2 linked regions of the Niveibacterium microcysteis genome follow. The protein of the gene in region 1 interacts with the protein of each later gene in a pairwise test. Links are inferred from orthologs where the notes say so. Each region holds a gene or a part of one and is shown in the gene's direction. Other genes may lie near its edges.

Region 1 (9,849 bases):
CGCGAAGGCGCTCTCCAAGCGTGTGAAGCTCCTGATCCTCGACGAACCGACGGCGAGCCTGAACGAGAACGACAGCCAGGCGCTGCTCGACCTGCTGCTGGAGTTCCAGTCGCAAGGCATCACCAGCATCCTGATCTCGCACAAGCTCAACGAAGTCTCGCGCGTCGCCGACACCATCACCGTGCTGCGCGACGGCTCAACGGTCACCTCACTCGACTGCAGCGGCGGGCCTGCCAGCGAGGATGTGATCATCCGCAACATGGTCGGCCGCGAGATGGCCGATCGCTACCCGCCGCGCACGCCGAATATCGGCGATGTCGTGTTCGAGGTGCGTGACTGGACCGTGATGCATCCGCTGCACCGCGAGCGCGAGGTCACCAAGGGTGTCAGCTTGAACGTGCGCCGCGGCGAGATCGTCGGTATCGCCGGCCTGATGGGCGCGGGGCGCACCGAATTTGCAATGAGCCTGTTCGGCCGCTCATACGGCCGGCATGTGAAGGGCAACGCCTTCCTGAAGGGCGCGCAGATCGACGTCAGCAGCGTCGAGCGTGCGGTGCATAACGGTCTGGCCTACGTCACCGAAGACCGCAAGGGCTACGGCCTGGTGCTCGAGAACGAGATCCAGCACAACATCTCGCTGGCACACCTGAAGGGTGTCGCCGCGCGTGGGGTCATCGACGTTGGCCGCGAGTTCTCGGTCGCCACCGAGTACCGCCGCAAGATGCGCATCCGCAGCGCGGACGTGTTTCAGCACGTTGGCAACCTGTCGGGCGGCAACCAGCAGAAGGTCGTGCTCTCGAAGTGGCTGTTCTCGGAGCCCGAAGTGCTGATCCTCGACGAGCCGACTCGCGGCATCGACGTTGGCGCGAAGTTCGAGATCTACAGTCTGATGGCGCAACTGGCGGCCGAGGGCAAATGCATCATCCTGATCTCGTCCGAAATGCCCGAACTGCTGGGCATGAGCGACCGGATCTATGTGATGAATGAAGGTGCTTTCGTGGCCGAAATGCCGGCCGCCGAAGCGAGCCAGGAAAAAATCATGCGGGCCATCGTCACGGCCGGCAAAGAAGGCTGAAGTCGGGAAATGAAAGACATGGATACGATGATGGAAAGTGCGGCACCGGCCGCCAGCCGTGGCAAATCCCTGCTCGGCTTTGTGAAGACCAACCTGCGTGACTACGGCATGCTGTTCTCGCTGGCGGTCATCATGGTGTTCTTCCAGTACATGACCGAAGGCACGCTGCTGCAGCCCCTGAACATCACGAACCTGGTGCTGCAGAACAGCTATATCGTGATCATGGCGCTGGGCATGTTGCTGGTGATCGTTGCCGGGCATATCGACCTCTCGGTCGGTTCCGTTGCAGGTTTCATCGGCGCGCTCGCTGCGGTGCTGATGGTCAATTACCACTGGCACTATCTGCCGGCGGCGCTCGTATGCCTGGGCGTCGGCGCGGTGGTCGGCGGCCTGCAGGGCTACCTCGTAGCCTTCCACAAGATCCCGTCCTTCATCGTCACGCTGGGTGGCATGCTGGTGTTCAAGGGGCTGGCGCTGGCCTTGCTCGCCGGGCAGTCGGTCGGCCCTTTCCCGCCCGAGTTCCAACTGCTGTCTTCGGGGTTCATCCCAGATCCATTTGCTGGTGAAGCGCTACGGCTGACCTCGATGGCGCTCGGCGTTGTCGGTGCGGTAGCGCTGCTTTATACCGGGCTGCGGGCGCGGGCGAACAAGACGCGCTACGGTGCGCAGGTTGAGCCGCTAGGCCTGTTCCTCGCGAAGACCGGCATCTTTGCAGCGGCGATCCTGTTCTTCACCTACCTGCTCTCCAGCTACAAGGGCCTGCCGAACGTGCTGGTGATCATGCTGGCGCTGACGCTGATGTTCGACTTCGTTACCAAGCGCACGACGATCGGTCGCCGCATCTACGCGCTGGGCGGCAACGAGAAGGCCGCACGGCTGTCGGGCATCAAGACCGAACGGCTGTCCTTCCTCGCCTTCGTCAACATGGGCGCGCTTGCGGCGCTCGCCGGCCTGGTCTTCGCTGCGCGGTTGAATACCGCAACGCCGAAGGCGGGCCTGGGTTTCGAGCTCGACGTGATCGCCGCCTGCTTCATCGGCGGCGCGTCGGCCTCCGGCGGGGTGGGCAAGGTCATGGGCGCAGTGATCGGCGCATTCATCATGGGCGTGATGAACAATGGCATGTCCATCCTGGGTATCGGTATCGACTACCAGCAGGTGATCAAAGGCCTGGTGCTGGTCGCCGCCGTGTTCGTCGATGTCTACAACAAGAACAAGTGAGCGCTTGCGATGCATGAGCCGATGCCGGCATCCGCGATGAACTACGGCGACAATGGGGGCAAGCAGCTCAACCCCTTGTTGCCGGGCTATTCCTTCAACCTGTATCTGGTAGCAGGGGTGACCCCGATCATCGAGAACGGGCCGCTGGATTTCTTCATCGACCGCCCGAACGGCATGAAGGGCTTCATCATCAACATGACGGTGAAGGGCGAGGGCAAGGTGGTTGACGGCGATGAATCCTTCATCTGCCGCACTGGCGACCTGCTGCTGTTCTCGCCTGAAACCCCGCACTACTACGGCCGCGCGCCGGGCAGCCCGGACTGGTATCACCGCTGGGTGTACTTCCGTCCGCGTGGCTACTGGGCCAACTGGCTAAAATGGCCACACCCGACGCGACGCGTGGGCAAGCTGAGCCTCGGTTCGCCGGAACTGATCGCCGAGTTCGATGCGCTGTTCCAGGAAATCGACCGCACCCATCGCGGCGAGCGGCGCACGTCGGAAGAGCTCGCGATCAACCTGCTCGAACGGCTGCTGATCCGGGCCTACGAAGAGCGCCCGGAGAATCTCCCCAAGCCGATCGACAGCCGCGTGCAGGCTGCTTGCCAGTTCATCGCCAAGAACCTTGCCGACGACCTGGGGCTGGACGACATTGCGCGGCATGTGTGCCTGTCGCCCTCGCGGCTCGCCCACCTGTTCCGCGAGCAGATGGGCATGAACATCGTGCGCTGGCGCGAAGATCAGCGTGTGTTGTTGGCAAAGCACCTGCTGCAGAGCACGCGCACGCCCGTATCGCGCGTTTCGGAAATCGTTGGCTACGAAGACCAGCTCTACTTCTCGCGCGTGTTCCGAAAACGGGTCGGCATCAGCCCGAGCGGCTATCGCAAGTCCTGCGACACCGAGCCTCATCCGCTGGTCGATCCGCAGTTGATGGCGCCGCTATCGAACTTTGCCTTCGAGGCCTTGCAGAAAGGGATCAGGGGATGACAATCCGCCTCGTGGCGCTTGATCTGGACGGTACGCTGCTCGACAGCCGCTTGCAGATCCGCCCCGAGTCGGTTGCGTCAATCACAGGTTTGCGTGAGCGCGGTGTCGACGTGATGCTGGTGACCGGTCGTCACCACGCCGCAGCGGCCCCTTACCATCGCGCGCTCGGTCTTGAACTACCGGCCATCTGCTGCAACGGCACCTACCTGTACGACTACGCGCGTGGAGAGGCGCTGATGCCGAATCCGTTGTCGCGCACCCAGGCGCTGTTCCTCCTGCGCAAGATTCGCGAGAGCGGCATCCACGCTTTGATGTACATCCGCGATACCATCACCTACGAGCGCATCGAACCCCACCTAGCGCGCTTGCTCAAGTGGATCGAGACGCAGCACCCGTCAGACCGCGCCGCCTTCCAGCAAGTCGCTCGATTCGAGGATGTGGCGGTCACCGCCGACATCGTCTGGAAGTTCGCGCTCACGCATCCGATCGCGGAGCCCTTGGTCGAGCTCGTTGCGGAGGTTCAGCGTGAAATGGGGTTGGCGTGCGAATGGTCAGGCAGCAACCGCGTGGATATCGCGCAAGGCGGCAACAGCAAAGGTGCGCTGCTCGCCCGCTGGCTTGCCGAGAACGCCATCGCCCCTGAAGACGTGATCGCCTTTGGCGATAGCCCCAACGACATCAGCATGCTTGAACTCGCTGGCGTTGGCGTTGCAATGGCGGGCTGCCTGCCAGAAGTCCGCGCGGCCGCAGACTGGCTCGCGGGGCCCAACGATAGCGACACCATCGCCCGCACGCTCGAACGGTTCGTCACCTGACACTCCCGGCTACATGCCCCTCCGCCTAGGCAGCGGAGCCTGAGGCTTATGGGTCAGTTTGATCGCGCTGGTGTGCGTTTTTGGGGCGACGCTCAGGCCTCTGCGTCGGCCCAGCAGTTGGGCGTTTCGTACAGCCGAACCCGAGCGAGCTTCAGCCGACCGGCATACGCGTTGTCAAAATGCGGTGCGAGGGTGTCAAACGCAATTCGTGCCAGATTCTCGGCCGTTGGCACGAGCGCTAGGACGACCGTCTTGTGATCCGGCAGCGATTCCAGAAAGCTGCGGACCGCCGTATCGTCGGCGTGCACCAGGAACGCGTGATCCCAGCGATCGACGATCTCGCGTTTTGCGATGAATTTGACGTCGGAAAAATCCAGCAGCATCCCTTCGTCCGACGACCCCTTGGTACTGATCGGCTCGCCTTGCAGCGTCAGTTCCAGCGTGTAGCGGTGGCCATGCAGATTGCGGCACTGGCTGGCGTGGTGCGGGATTCGATGACCTGCATCGAACTCCAGGCGGCGGGTAATTTTCATGTTCTGCGGTCTTACGGGTGCGTTGGTGCTGCCTGCTGAGTCCGTACCGGAGTCAGCAAAAGAAAACGGCATCCTGCAGGATGCCGTTTTTCATTATGCCGGGAAGTCGGGGCTTAGCCAGCCTTCTTCTTCGCCTTGGCTTCCTTCTTCAGATTCTTCAGCAGATCCGGATCGGCCTGCTTCAAGTACTCGATCACGTCCAGATCATCCTTGCGGATCTTGCCGATGTCGACCTGTTCAACGTGCACCAGACGGAGCAGGGCTTGAACCGGGCGCGGAATGTTGCGACCGCTTTCATAGCGCGAGCCCCCGCTCTGCGTGACGCCGATCTTCGACCAGAACTGGGATTGATTCAGTCCAAGCTTGCGGCGGATCTCGCGAACATCAACCTTGTCGTTAGTACTCTTCATGATGGCAACCTCACTTCGTTTTTTTGCGCTTCCCCGACCGTCGTTATAAAAACGGCCTGCCTTGCGAAGACCGGAAACTGATCGTCCAGTTCCCGAATTATAGATCAATATCTGATTGCCATAGTTCCATATGCCAAGCCATTGTGCGAGCAACTGTTAAACAGTGTCACCCGGGATCTGCGGCGGGCAGGGGAGTTCGTGTACAATCGCGGGTCCTACGCGAAACAGATAAGACGATGGCTCTGATTGTTCAAAAGTACGGCGGCACGTCGGTTGGTACCACTGAGCGTATCAAGAACGTGGCCAAGCGGATCGCCCGCTTCCAGAAGGAAGGTCACCAGCTGGTGATTGTTGTCTCCGCGATGACCGGAGAGACCAACCGCCTGATCGGTCTGGCCAAGGATATTCAGGCCTCACCCGATCCGCGTGAGCTGGACGTGGTCGTGTCGACGGGTGAGCAGGTCACCATCGGATTGCTGTCGATGGCGCTGATGGAGCAGGGCCTCAAGGCGCGCAGCTACACCGGCCCGCAGGTCCGCATCCTGACTGACAACACGCACACCAAGGCGCGCATCCTCAAGATCGACGAGGACCGTATCCGCCAGGATCTGGACGAAGGCCATGTCGTTGTCGTGGCCGGTTTCCAGGGTGTCGACGAGGCCGGCAACATCACGACCTTGGGGCGCGGCGGTTCCGATACCACCGGCGTTGCGCTGGCCGCAGCCCTGCACGCCGATGAATGCCAGATCTACACCGATGTCGACGGCGTCTACACGACCGACCCGCGCATCGTTCCGGAAGCACGCAAGCTTGATCGCATCACCTTCGAAGAGATGCTCGAGATGGCCAGCCTTGGCTCCAAGGTGCTGCAGATCCGCTCTGTCGAATTCGCTGGCAAATACAAAGTCAAACTGCGCGTGCTCTCCAGCTTCCAGGAAGATGGAGAGGGCACGTTGATTACCGTTGAGGAAGATAGCAGCATGGAACAGCCGATCATTTCGGGTATCGCGTTCAACCGTGACGAAGCCAAGCTTACGGTTCTCGGCGTGCCGGACCGTCCCGGTATCGCTTATCAGATTCTCGGCCCGATCGCGGATGCGAACCTGGATGTCGACATGATCATCCAGAACGTCGGCCACGACGGCACCACCGACTTCTCCTTCACCGTCAATCGCAGCGAGTTCGACAAGGCCCGCGGCGTGCTCGAAGAGGTCAAGGCCCATATCGGCGCCCGTGAAGTGGTCGGCGACAAGGGTATCTGCAAGGTGTCTGCCGTAGGCGTTGGCATGCGCTCGCATCCGGGCGTCGCGAGCAAGATGTTCCGCACGCTGGCAGAAGAGGGCATCAACATCCAGATGATCTCGACTTCCGAAATCAAGATTTCTGTCGTGCTCGACGAGAAGTACCTGGAGTTGGCTGTTCGCGTGCTGCACAAGGCTTTCGAGCTGGATCACGCGAACTAAAGTTGTACCGGCGCGATTGACGGCGGAGGTAAAAAACCGCTATAGTCGCGCCTCTTAAGTGCGGAGAGTTGGCCGAGAGGTCGAAGGCACTCCCCTGCTAAGGGAGCATACGGGCTAAAACTCGTATCGAGGGTTCGAATCCCTCACTCTCCGCCAAACAGAAAAATGCAGGTGTTAAAAAAATACTTGCAAAGCGGAATTAGGTAGTCTATAGTTCTGCTCTCGGTTGCACCCGTAGCTCAGCTGGATAGAGTACCTGGCTACGAACCAGGGGGTCGGGCGTTCGAATCGCTCCGGGTGTACCAACTTCTTCAAGCACTTAGCCCAGTCTTCGGACTGGGCTTTTTGCTTTCTGGCCCTCCGGCAGTGTTCTGGTGCCCGTTTGGTGCCCGTATGTCAAAACCTAGGTTCTGAGGGAATGGCGGAGAGTAGCGCTGAGTTTGAACTCCAAGAGTCTGCGGACATGTGCGCACGGGTTCGGCGGGCCGAGTTACTGCAGACCTTCACCGATAATCTGCCTCGGGTGCGGAGACGGCCCGCATTCCAGAAGCTATGGACCGATGAGGCGCTAGCAAAATGGGTTCGTCGCTACCGGTTCGGAGCTGACGCGAGCTGGCTTTCGTCAGATTCAAGACCAGCGGCAAGTCGCATCGTTCGGCGTGTTGCGGAGCTTGTTGGTGACTACATCGCTTTGCAGAGAGGGACTGAGGCGGGATTATGGACTGCCTCTTTAAACAGCTCGGAGAGAGGACCCACGCTGGCTTGAACCGGCCGTTCCGGAGGACTGCTTCCGGCGGGGGGGCTAGCGTTCGTAGTACTTAGCGGTCGTTCGTGGGTTTGCCTCTTGACCGACCGCTTTGGCCGAGGACTTGGTGGCGAGAGGCAATCCGGTCTGACCGCCGTCCTCAGTTTCCCGACGTTCCCGGAACAAGAAGCCGAACGCCTAGATTTGGCCGTCTGGAGATGGTCACGGTCACGGCCAGCAGCTGATGCCAGCGATGACCGCCAAGGTGGCTACCAGTTGCCCGCGCCTGCAGTCAGGTTAGTGCGGATGCTTTGTAGCCTGGGGCTAGCAGGGGTCGATAGCGGCTATCGAGGAGGGGCGCTCCCACGTGCTAATGGTGCTGGCTGATGCGGTCGATGGACGTCTGTTGAGGATCACCTAAAACTGACCCAGCGCGATCATTGAAAATTGACCCACCCTGCAAGGCTACCCGAGGGGGCCTTGGTCTGTGAAAGTCAGTTGTTCCTGCGGTTCGGTTTTTCCTCCTTTTCGTTTCTTGGATGATGCGGCGCGAAGTGCGTCAGCGGTGGTTGTGCTGTGCCGGAAGCGCCAGGAATCGTTGCCCGTCTCCACGATGTGGCAGTGATGGGTGAGGCGATCGAGGAGCGCCGTGGTCATCTTCGCGTCGCCGAACACGGAGCCCCACTCGGAAAAGCTGAGGTTGGTGGTGATCACAACGCTGGTGTGCTCGTAGAGCTTGCTCAGCAGGTGAAATAGCAAGGCGCCACCCGCCTGGCTAAACGGCAGATAGCCGAGCTCATCGAGGATCAGCATGTCGGCGTACATCAGCCGATGCGCGATCTGTCCGGCCTTGCCGGCTGCCTTCTCCTGTTCGAGCGCGTTCACCAACTCAATCGTGGCGTGAAAGCGCACCCGCTTGCCGTGTCGCTGCACCGCTTCCACGCCGAGCGCGGTAGCCAGATGCGTCTTGCCGGTGCCGGGACCGCCAATGAACACCACGTTGTGCGCGGCTTCGGTGAAGGCCGTGGTGTGCAGCGTATCGAAGAGGGCTTGGTCGACGCGTGCGGCCGCAAAATCAAAGCCCGCCCGATCGCGATGCGCCGGGAAGCGCGCCGCACTCATCTGATAGGCGATCGAACGCACCGTGCGTTCGGCCGTTTCAGCTTCGAGCAGTTGTTCGATGAGCGCCTCGGGGCCGAGCGCAGCATGCTGGCAGCGGGCCAGCAGTTCCGGCCAGTTGGCCGCCATGCCATGGAGTTTGAGCGCCTTCAGGCGCATCACAATCGCGTTGCTCATTGCAGCCCTCCGCGCAGTCGGTCGTAGCGATCCACATCGGCCCGCGGCTCCTCGCTGAGGGTCAGCACCAAGGCGGCGGTTGATACATGCTTGGGCGTGCCCTCCTTGAGCCGCGCGAGCACGTTGAGGACATGCTCGGCGCTGGGGCGGCCGGCCTCCAGCGCGAGTTCGGCCGCGACCAGCACGGCGTCGAGCCCATGGATCGGCACGGCCGCGAGCACCTGCGCCATCACGCGATCTCCCCCGGCGTGGCGCAGCAGGTGACGCTGCAGGCGCTGCAGCGCCTCGGGCATGACGCGAAACGGTGCGCCGTTGCGCAACGCACCGGGTTTGGTCTGCACCAGGTCGATGTAGTGACGCCAGTCGTAGCGCGTCTGATCGCGCTCGAAACAGCGCGGATGACGCGCGACTTCGATGCCACCTTCGGCGATCAGCGCGAGCTCTTCCGGATAGATGCGCAGGCTCAACACGGCATTCACGTGTGCGGTCGGCACGCTATAGCGATTGCGCTGGAAATGAATCAGCGCGGTGTGCGAGACGCGTACCGGGTGTTCGATGTAGCCATCGAAACGTTGGGCGAGCGGCAGCAACTGGGCGCGCTCATCCTGCAGCACGTCGGCGACAGTCAGCAGCGGCCAGTCCGGATGCGCAGTGTCTTCCCAGCTCTGGCGACAACGCGAGGCGAGCCAGTCGTTCAGGTGCGCCAGATCCGGCCAGCGCTGCTCGGCCGCCTCGCGCCAGATCGTGCGTCGCTGATCCTGGACGTTCTTCTCGACAATCCCTTTCTCCCAACCGCTGGCGCGGTTGCAGAACTCGGGCTCGAACAGGTAGTGCGAACACATCGCGGCGAAGCGTGCATTCACCGCACGCGCTTTGCCGACGCCGACCTTATCGACAGCCGTTTTCATGTTGTCGTAGATGCCGCGCCGCGGCACACCACCGAAGGCGCCAAACGCGCGTGCATGCGCATCGAACAACATCTCATGGCTCTGGCTCGGGTAGGCGCTAAGCCAGAACGCACGCGAGGCGGCAAGCTTGGTATGCGCGACTTCCAGGCGCCGACGCAGGCCGCCGATGAAGACGTACTCGCAACTCCAGTCGAACTGGAAGGCTTCCCCGAGTTCGAAGGCGAGCGGCACAAACGCCGCACGCCGGGGCGCGGCCGCCTGCGCTTCGCGCCAGCGGCGCACCCATACCACCACGCGCGGGTAGCTGCCGCAATAGCCCAACGCCTGGATCTGCTCGAAAAGCGCTTTGGCCGTACGACGCTCGCGCACCGGTCGATGCGCATCGGCGCGCAGCGCCGCTTC
Region 2 (9,929 bases), 1.4 Mb from region 1 along the record:
CCGGACAACAAGCCGGAGCCGAGTGAGCTGAGCCCGCCCCAGAAGGCCATCAGGCCGAACAGATAGAGCCAGAACGGGTAATCCTTGCGCGAACGGCTGCGCAGCTCGATCCAGAAGGCCACCAGCAGCATGATCAGGCCGAAGGCGAGCGAGAACCACTTGCGGAAGGTCCATGAGGCTTCGCTCCAGTGGTAGTTGTCGTCCGCGGCGAGGATGAAGACGGCGAGGTCCATGCTCATGTACCACAGCGTCACCGCGATCGGCATGACCAGGAAGGGCGTGCGCCAGCGGTAGAGCATCAGCGTGCCGGCGACCAGCGTGGCGAATTCCAGCGTGATCCAGCGCCAGTCGATGTACACGTGGTAATCGCGGTAGCCCTTGATGTGTTCAGCTTCGGCCCACAGCCCGAAGGCGTTCTGCAGGCCCCACACCGCCAGCGGCACCAGCACCACGATCAGCGCGGCCATGATGCCGCTGGGCACGGCCAGCCCCATACGCTCGAAGCGTTCCGCCAGCTTCCATGCAACGCCTGCATACAGCAGCGCGATGAAGAAGATGCCCCAGCCGCCGAACTGCTCCCAACCCAGAGTCATGAACAGCGACATCGCGCCGATCGCGAGCAGGCCACCGAGGTAGTACAGCACATGGGTAAAGTCGAAACGCGGTGCGTCCGGGTCGCCGGCGCGGCGGGCGGCAAGGAACTGCCACAGTGCGTCGGCCGAATCGGCGGGCAACAGACCGGCCTGGCTGGCGGCATCGAGGTCGGCGCGTTGAATGCGGAGCGTCATGTCTGGCCTTTGGGGCGGAGCGATGGCGCCATTGTGCCTGCACGCACCGGATGCTCGCGTGGCGGATTCGCTGTCGAGGTACGCGCCGCCGCCGGTATCATTTCCTGATACGCACTACTGGCCAGCCACCATGACCCAAGCTGTGGAAGTCGTTGATCTGCTGAAAGCCGCACTCAAGGCGCGCGGTATCACCTACGCCGAGTTGGCCCGTCGCGTCGGGCAGTCAGAGGCCAGCGTCAAGCGCTGGTTTGCGCAACGCAACTTCACCTTGGCGCGACTCGATACCGTGTGCGATGCGGTCGGCATCGACTTTGCCGAGCTGACCGGCGGCTTCGATCGCGAGGCACGGCTGGTATCTCGGCTGACCGTCGCGCAGGAGCGCGAGATCGTCAGCGAGCCCAAGCTCTTCCTCGCGGCCTTGTCCGCACTCAATCTGCTCGGTTTCGAGGACATGCTTGCGCTCTACGAATTCGAGCGCGCCGAGTTGATCGGCCTGCTCGCGCGGCTCGATCGCATCGGCTTCATCGAGCTGATGCCTAACAACCGGATACGTTTGCGTGTGGCCCGCACCTTCTCGTGGACGCCGAACGGGCCGATCATGGAAGCCTTCAAGGACAACGTGGCGGACTTCTTCGCGAGCGACTTCGCTGGCGCCGGCGAGGCGATGTTTCTGCTCAACGGGCGCCTTACGCCCGGTGCGCGTCATGCGCTGGCCGAACGACTGAAAAAGCTCGCGCGTGAGTTTGCGGAGCTGCATTGGGACGAGGGCACGCTGCCGCAGAGCGAGCGCCAGCCGGTGAGCCTGCTACTGGCGTGCCGACCGTGGCAGGTTGCGGCGATCCGGCCCTTCATTCGCACCACCCCGCAGCGCAAGGCGCGCTGAAACATCTGTGGAGCATGGGATGTTCAAGAATCCGGACACCAGCGCGTTGCGCGCGGCGCTGGGCGAGGTGAAGACGATCGCGATCGTCGGCGCATCGCCCAAGCCCGAGCGGCCCAGTCACTACATCGGCGCCTTCCTTAAGCAGCAAGGCTATCGGGTGATCCCGATCCATCCGGCGGCGGCGGAGATCTTCGGCGAGAAGGTCTACAAACGCCTCTCCGACGTGCCAGAGAAGATCGATCTGGCGGACTTCTACATCAACGCGGAGCGCGTCGGCCCGATGGTGGACGAGGCAGTAGCGCTCGGCATTCCCTTCATCTGGATGCAGGACCATGTTGTCGACGAGGCGGCTGCTCAGCGTGCACGCGATGCGGGCGCCACGGTGGTGATGGACGACTGCATCTATCGCCGCTGGCGGCAGCTGACGGAATGATCGAGCCGCGCTGGCCTGTGGGAGAATTGCACACATGAAACTCCGCTTCACGAAAATGCAGGGCCTGGGCAACGACTTTGTCGTGATCGACGCGGTGCGCCAGCCCTTCGAGATGACGCCCGAGCGGGCGCGCTTCCTGGCCGACCGCCGCTTTGGCGTGGGCTGCGACCAGATCCTGATCGTCGAGCCAAGCCGCCTGCCCGGCGTCGACTTCCGCTACCGCATCTTCAACCTCGACGGCGAGGTGGAGCAGTGTGGCAACGGCTCGCGCTGCTTCGCGCGCTATGTGCGCGACAAGGGCCTCACCGACAAGGACGAGATCCGCGTCGAGACGCTCGCGGGCGTGATCTCGCCGCGGCTCGGTGCCGATGGGTTGGTGACGGTCGACATGGGCGCCCCGGTGCTCGATCCGGCGCGTATCCCGTTCATTTCCGATACCGATGCGCCGGCCCAGCTGCTGGACGTTGCGGGCGAGACGATCACGATCGGTGCCGTCAGCATGGGCAACCCGCATGCGGTGCAGGTGGTGGCCGATGTCGATACCGCGCCGGTCGCGACGCAAGGTCCGCTGATCGAGCACCACCCGCGCTTTCCGGCGCGGGTGAACGCGGGTTTCATGCAGGTCGTCGACCGCCACACCATCCGTTTGCGCGTGTTCGAGCGTGCAGCCGGTGAAACGCTCGCCTGCGGTACCGGTGCCTGTGCGGCGGTGGTGTCCGGCATTCGCCGTGGTCTGCTTGACAGCCCGGTGCGCGTGCATGCGCGTGGCGGTGAGTTGAGCATCGCCTGGGCTGGCCCGGGCCAGCCGGTGCTGATGACCGGCCCGGCTGTTACCGTGTTCGAAGGCGAGATCGAAATCGATTGATGACTGCGGTGGCAAGCCACCGCAGAAACGAGGTTTACACGCATGACCGATCAGGAAGTCGTTGCCTACCTGCAGGCGAATCCCGAGTTCTTCAACGAGCAGCCGGCGCTGCTGGCCGAACTGGCCGTGCCGCATCCCGATACCGGCCAGGCGATCTCGCTGACCGAGCGCCAGTTGCTCGCGATGCGCGAGAAGCTGCAGCTGATGCAGGAGAAGATGGCCGAGCTGGTGCGCTTTGGCGAAGAGAACGACGTGATCGGCGAGAAGGTGCATCGGCTGACGCTGGGCCTGCTTGAGTCGAACAGCGTTGAAGCGGTGGTCGGCGTGATCGACACGCATCTTGTTGAAGACTTCGCAGTGCCGCATGTGGCGCTGCGTGTGTGGAACAGCATCATCCAGCGCGACACGGTTGAGTTCTCGCCCGTCTCTGAAGAATTCCGCTTCTTCGCGGCGGATCTGCGCCACCCCTACTGCGGCCCGGCGACGCAGCCGGAAGTGGTCGGCTGGTTTGGCGAGGCCGGTGCTCATGTGCGCTCGGTCGCGCTGCTGCCGCTGCGCCGCGACGGCGTGGTGTTCGGCCTGCTCGCGCTGGGCAGCGAAGATATCGAGCGCTTCTATCCGGAAATGGGCACGCTTTATGTGGCGCGCATCGCCGATCTGGTCAGCGCTTCGCTGATCAACCATCTCGGTTAGCTCAGCGTTGCCTTCCCGATGAGCGTCGCGATCGAGAACATCCGCGCTGACGACATCCTGCCCTTTCGCGCGGCGGTCGATAGCGTGGCCCGCGAAGGGCGTTTTCTCGCCAGCTATGAAGCGCCGTCGCTCGACGCGGTCGGGCGATTCGTCAATGCCAATATCGAGCACGGCTATCCGCACGTTGTCGCGCTCGCAGATGGCGCCCTGGTTGGCTGGTGCGACATCACGCCGGAAGGGCGCCCGCTCAAACGCCACGTCGGCCTGCTCGGGATCGGCGTGGTTGCAGGTTGGCGCCGCCGCGGTATCGGCAATGCGCTGATCAATGCTGCGCTGGCGCGCGCGGCGCAAGCCGGCTTTCTGCGTATCGAGCTGAGCGTGCGGGCCGACAACGCCGCGGCGATCGCCCTGTATCGCAAGCATGGATTCGTGCAGGAAGGGCTCAAGCGCTTCGCCGTGCGGGTGCCGGATGGCTTTGAGGATGTCGTGATCATGGCGCGCCTCTCGCCGGCGCTGGGCTGAGATGGATCTGTCAGCACCAGCGGAGCTCACGGCGCCGATGGAGGCATGGCTGGCGATGCTCGCGCATGAGCGGCGGCTCGCGGCGCTGACGATCAGCAACTACCGGCGCGATCTGCAGCGCTTGCTCGAGCTGAGCGCCGGGCGGGCGCTCGAACAGGTCTCGCCACACGATATCCGGCGCTATGTGGCCCGCTTGCATGGCCGGGGGCTGAGCGGGCGTTCGATCGCGCGGCATCTGTCGTGCTGGCGCGGTTTCTTCGCCTGGTGGGCAAAGTCGGGTGCGCTGGGCGCCAATCCTGTCGTGGGCATCCGGCCGCCCAAGTCACCGAAGGCGCTGCCGCAGGCGCTCTCGCCCGATCAGGCAGCGACGCTGCTGGATGCGCCGCAAGGGTCGGAAAACGATCCGTTTGCGCTGCGCGATCGGGCGATGTTCGAACTTTTCTACTCGTCAGGCCTGCGCTTGTCGGAACTCGCCGGGCTGGACATCGGGCCGGCACTCGACCTGCGCGAGGCCGAAGTGATGGTGACCGGCAAGCGGAACAAGACGCGCACCGTGCCGGTCGGCGCCAAGGCACGTGAGGCGCTGGCGGCCTGGCTGGCTGCACGCGGCCAGCATGCACGCGCCGACGAGGTGGCGCTGTTCGTCAACAGCCGCGGTGGCCGCATCAGCCCGCGCATGATCCAGCAGCGCCTGTCGCTGTGGGCGCAGCGCAGCGGCCTTGGCGTGCATGTTCATCCGCATATGCTGCGGCACAGCTTTGCGAGTCATCTGCTGCAGTCGTCCGGTGACCTGCGTGCGGTGCAGGAGTTGCTGGGGCACGAGAGCATTGCCACCACGCAGATCTATACCCATCTCGACTTCCAGCACCTCGCCAAGGCTTACGACGCTGCACATCCGCGTGCGCGGCGGAAGCCGAAAGAGTGAGTCATGTCATAACGCTCGCACTGTCTGCGCGCGTATGATCGGCAGTTCCTTCATTTGCGCCGGAGCAAAACATGAAACTTCATTCCGCCCTGCTTGTTGCCCTGCTTGCGTGTGTTCCAGTTGCCGGTATGGCTGCGGATGCCGCCGTTGCCGTGGGCCAGGCCCCGGGCAAGGTTGGTGCCGCTGGTCGCGTTAGCGCCAAGGCAAAGGTCGAAGCGGTGGATGCCGCTACCCGCACCGTTACCTTCAAGGGTGAAAAGGGCAATGTGTTTGAAGTTGTCGCTGGCGACGAGGTGAAGAACTTCGACCAGATCAAGGTTGGCGATGTGCTGACGGTGACCTATGCCGAAGCGATCGCTTTCGAGTTGAAGAAGGGTGGCAAGGGCGTGCGTGAGCGCCGTGAAGCCACCGATGCGGTTGCTGCCGCACCGGGTGAAAAGCCGGCCGGCGCAGCGGGCCGCCGCATGATCATCGTGGCCGACGTGACGAAGGTCGATCACAAGGCGGGCACCGTAACGCTGCGTGGTCCGAAGCAGTCGCGCACCCTGAAGGTGGATGATCCGGCGAAGTTGAAGAACGTCAAGGTTGGCGATCAGGTCGAAGTGACCTACGTCGAAGCCGTGGCGCTGGAGATCGGCGCGAAGTAAGCGTCGGCCACCGTTGCCCGAAAGCCCCGCCGCGAGCGGGGCTTTTTCATGGCTGCTCGCGTGACGTGATTCGACAAGACGCGAAGCGGTGGGCCGACCGTAAGCTACATGCCGGCTTACAGGAGGGCGCTGCGTGCAAAGGGTGATCCGTTTAAAGCGCTATGCCTACGCACTGTTTCTGATTCCGCTGGTCTTGCCGCCCGCCGGTTTGATGCTCGGCGCGCATTACGCGGTGCCGGACTGGGGGGCTTGGCTGACGGTGCTCGTGGTGTTCGGTCTGGTGCCCCTGCTCGACACCTGCTTGGGTCGCGATACAGCGAACCCCGGCCCGGACGAAGAGCGCGCGCTGCTGGCCGATCCCTGGTATCCGGCCCTGACGCTGCTGGCAGTGCCGGCCTGGAGCGCTCTGCTGGTGTGGGGTGTATGGGCGGTGAGCCAGGCAACGTTGGGGCTGGCCGGTCGTGTCGGTTTGCTTGCCTCGCTTGCAACCGTGGGCGGTGCGGTGGCGATCAACGTCGGGCACGAACTGATCCACAAGACTCGCCGCGCAGAGCGTGCCGCCGGCGGCTGGCTGCTTGCGAGCGTGGGCTACGGCGGATTCAAGATCGAGCATATCCGCGGCCATCATGTGGATGTCGCCACGCCGCGTGATACCTCCACCGCGCGCCTGGGCGAGAACGTGTATCGCTTCCTGTGGCGCGCGTTCACGACCAATCCGGTGCGGGCCTGGGAACTCGAACGGGCCCGCCTGTCACGCCGCAACTTGCCGTGGTGGCGCAACGAGCTTTTGCTGTGGTGGGGGCTGTCGCTCGCCTGGGCGGTTGGTTTCGCGCTGTGGTTGGGGGCGCCCGGCTTGGTCGCCTACCTGGGTATCGGCGTCGGCGCGATCGCCTTGTTGGAGATCGTGAACTACCTCGAACACTACGGTCTGATCCGCGCTCCACTGCCCAACGGGCGCTACGGGCCGGTCACCGAACATCATTCCTGGAACAGCCCCTTCCTGCTGACGAACCTGCTGCTGTTCCAGTTGCAACGCCACTCGGATCACCACGCCCACGCCGCACGGCGTTACCAGATCCTGCGCCACATGGCGGCGGCGCCGCAGTTGCCCGCGGGGTACGCCGCACTCGTGCTGCTGGCCTTGGTGCCGCCGCTGTGGCGCCGGGTGATGGATCCGCGTGTGGCGGCCTGGCGCGCGCAGCAGGGGCTTGCTTGATCAGTCCGGAAGCCCGTCGGAGAACCAGCCGATGTGGGTGAATTCGAGCTTGTAGGGCGGGCTGAGTGCCAATGCTTGCCAGCGATCACTCTGTTTGGGGTCCAGCGGCACCACGGCGCATTGACGCTTGCCTTTGATCGCGAGGGCTTCACTGCCGCTGCCGGTGAGCAGCGCAGCTTCGCCGCCGTCGCGCTCGAAGCAGGCGCGTATCGCGTTCGGGTCCGAGATCAGCAGTCGGAAGTACCAGGGGACGATTTCCTTCACGAGGCGGCGGGCCTGGTCGGCGGACGTCAGCGCGTCCGCGTAGCTCACGCGCCCGGCAACCGGCAGGTTGGGCGTCAGGGTCAGATGCACCTGCAGGCTGTCCTTCTTCTGGTTGGTGACGAACTCGGCCTTGTCGGCGAGCGCCGCTTCGGAGCGCGGTACCTCGATGTCACCCTCCTCGCCGAGCGGTACTGCGATGTCGGTGTTGTCACCCACAAGGCGGATGCTGATGTCCGAGGCCTTGACCGACTTGTCGGCCGATTTCACCTGCATGCGCATGCGTACCTTGTCGTGCTCGACGCGGTCGATCTGGCTGAAGAATTTGTAGGCGTCGGCGTACGGCATGATCGCCGGATCGCGTACGCCTTTTACGACCAGTTTCTCGGCGGGTGCGTCGGTGGCGGGCAGGGGCGCTTCCTCTGCGAGGGCGACCAGCGGGCTGAGCAGCAGAGCGAGGGCGATGCGTTTCATGGCAGGTCCTGGTAGTCGATCTGCCGCGATTCTCGCGGCGCCGTGGATCGACAAAGTGTCGGAAACGTAAGCGTTTGTCAGTGCTGCAGCGTCAGTGCGAGTGCAATCGGCAGGAAGAGCAGCGCGAACAGGTTGCCGATCATCACGATCGAGGCAACTTTTTCAGGCTCCTGTCGGTAACGCTCGGCGAACATGAAGTTGAGCACCGCGGGTGGCAGCGCGCCGAACACGATCACCAGCGCGCGCTGCAAGGGCGGCAGCTCGACGACCGACACCACCACGGCTGCGACCAGCAGGCCGCCGACCGGCCGCAGCAGCGCGCCGCCAACGCCGATGCGCCAGGCGTGGAAGTTGGCGTCGGTGAGGCGCACGCCAAGCGAGAACAGCATCAATGGGATCGAGATGTCGCCAACCATCTTGATCGCGAGCATCAGCGGCGGCCATACCGCAATGCCGGCGCCGCCGACTGCGATGCCCGCGAGCGTGGCGAGCACCGAGGGCACTTTCCAGATCGTCGCGAGCCGGGTCTTGTGATCGAGCAGCCAGGCGCCGTATGAGAAGTGCAGGAAGTTCGACACCATGAACATCACCACGGCCGGCGCCAGTGCCTGCTCGCCGAAGGCCAGCACCGCGAGCGGCAGGCCGAGGTTGCCGCAGTTGTTGAACATCGTCGGCGGCACCAGCGTCTTCACCGCTACGCCGCTCAGGTGCGCGCCAATCCAGCCGACGATTCCGAACGCGATGACCATGAGGACCGAGATGCCGGCCAGCGGCAGGAAGTCGCCGAGGTGGAACTCCTTCGATACCAGCGCCGCAAACACCAGCGCTGGCACGAAGACATCCATGTTCAGCTTGTTCGCGACCGTGAGATCGGGCTTCGCGCGGCGTGCGACGAGCCAGCCGAGGCCGACAATGGCAAAGAGCGGGAACAGGATCGAGACGATGCGCAGGAACATGAGGCTATCCGCCGGTTGGAAAGCGGATTCTAGCCAGCCGGCGCCGGCCGGCCATCCGTAGTGTTACGTGCCAGCCGCCGCTGCACAGCAAAAAGGGCGCCGAAGCGCCCCTTGATCATGCAGTGCCGTGTCGGTCAGAAACGGTAGCCAACGCCGATACCGATCAACCACGGATCGATGTTCAGCGTATCGACGACGACGCCACCGGCCTTCACATCGGTGCCGATCCAGGTCTTCTTGATATCGGCATTCAGATACCACTGCGGGCTGATCTCGTAATCGAGGCCTGCCTGGAGCGAAGCGCCCCAGCTGGTGCGCTCGATATCGATGCCGGCTGGCAGATCCACATCCCAGAAGCGCGTCATGTTCACGCCCAGGCCGACGTAGGGTTTGAACGCCCCCATCGGGTGGTGGTACTGCAGCATGAAGTGCGGCGGCAGCTGCTTGACGGTGCCGATCTTGGTGCCGCCGAGCTCGATGTCGTGCGTTTGCGGCACGCTCAACACCACTTCCAGCGCGAAGTTCGGCGTGAAGAAGTAGCTGATGTCGAGGTCGGGCAACCACTTGTCGCTGGCCGTGACTTCTGCTGGCAGCAAGTTGTCGGTGTTGCTGTTGTCATTGATCATGCTGACGGCTCGGCCACGTACAAGCCAGTTACCGTCGGCAGCGAATGCCGCCCCCGCGGCAAACATGCTGGTCGCGATCGCCCCCGCGATCGCAGTCCGGATGATGCTGGACATAACTCCCCCAATTGATTGATTGTTGCTGTGCAGAAAAACTGCACGTGCAGTGTGGTTTTTGGGGGGCGCTGGCGTTTGAGCCGCATCAAGTGTTCAAATTCCAAGCCCAGGCCGCTTGCAATGACTGTCGTTTTTTCGCAACCGGTTGATCTGTAAACACCTTTTTCTCGAGCGCACCGCGATGCACCGCTACTGGCTTGCCGACGTTTTCACCGACCGCCCGTTTTCGGGCAATCCGCTGGCCGTGTTCGCCGACGGTGCTGCAGTCGATCCAGGGCAGATGCAGGCGATTGCGGGCGAGCTGAATCTCTCTGAAACCGTCTTCGTGCTGCCGCCCGATGATCCGGCCCATACCGCGCGGGTGCGTATCTTCACGCCTGCGAGCGAGCTGCCCTTCGCCGGTCACCCGACGGTTGGCACCGCCCTGTTGCTGGCACGCTTCGCAGCGCAGCCGATGGCGGATGGTGAGCATCTGCTGGTGCTGGAAGAGGGCGTCGGGCCTGTGCCGGTGCGAGTGACCGTGCAG

Evidence for each region.
Region 2: the proteins of araC (region 1) and xerC interact in binary tests that used the Escherichia coli proteins (3 or more experiments, as listed by UniProt). The link is inferred for Niveibacterium microcysteis from one-to-one orthologs.

What each region holds. Positions count from the first base shown.
Region 1 is NZ_CP071060.1:1,752,823-1,762,671, forward strand. The notes cover bases 1,460-4,289. They hold araC (arabinose operon transcriptional regulator AraC), read left to right. Parts: upstream 1,460-2,302; coding sequence 2,303-3,277; downstream 3,278-4,289. Other genes in these bases: mmsB (multiple monosaccharide ABC transporter permease), read left to right, coding at 1,460-2,293; JY500_RS08025 (pyridoxal phosphatase), read left to right, coding at 3,274-4,092; queD (6-carboxytetrahydropterin synthase QueD), read right to left, coding at 4,185-4,289. In the rest of the region: mmsA (multiple monosaccharide ABC transporter ATP-binding protein), read left to right, coding at 1-1,075; more of mmsB, read left to right, coding at 1,094-1,459; more of queD, read right to left, coding at 4,290-4,625; JY500_RS08035 (helix-turn-helix domain-containing protein), read right to left, coding at 4,739-5,035; JY500_RS08040 (aspartate kinase), read left to right, coding at 5,272-6,498; IS21-like element helper ATPase IstB, read right to left, coding at 7,709-8,539; istA (IS21 family transposase), read right to left, coding at 8,536-9,849. UniProt on the Escherichia coli protein: Transcription factor that regulates the expression of several genes involved in the transport and metabolism of L-arabinose. Functions both as a positive and a negative regulator.
Region 2 is NZ_CP071060.1:347,641-357,569, forward strand. Bases 3,238-6,147 are described here. They hold xerC (tyrosine recombinase XerC), read left to right. Parts: upstream 3,238-4,185; coding sequence 4,186-5,109; downstream 5,110-6,147. Other genes in these bases: JY500_RS01605 (DUF484 family protein), read left to right, coding at 3,238-3,662; JY500_RS01610 (GNAT family N-acetyltransferase), read left to right, coding at 3,681-4,184; JY500_RS01620 (hypothetical protein), read left to right, coding at 5,181-5,756; JY500_RS01625 (alkane 1-monooxygenase), read left to right, coding at 5,890-6,147. Outside these bases: JY500_RS01585 (hypothetical protein), read right to left, coding at 1-788; JY500_RS01590 (helix-turn-helix domain-containing protein), read left to right, coding at 919-1,671; JY500_RS01595 (CoA-binding protein), read left to right, coding at 1,691-2,104; dapF (diaminopimelate epimerase), read left to right, coding at 2,139-2,969; more of JY500_RS01605, read left to right, coding at 3,012-3,237; more of JY500_RS01625, read left to right, coding at 6,148-6,972; JY500_RS01630 (hypothetical protein), read right to left, coding at 6,973-7,707; JY500_RS01635 (AEC family transporter), read right to left, coding at 7,785-8,663; JY500_RS01640 (OmpW/AlkL family protein), read right to left, coding at 8,798-9,403; JY500_RS01645 (PhzF family phenazine biosynthesis protein), read left to right, coding at 9,585-9,929. UniProt on the Escherichia coli protein: Site-specific tyrosine recombinase, which acts by catalyzing the cutting and rejoining of the recombining DNA molecules.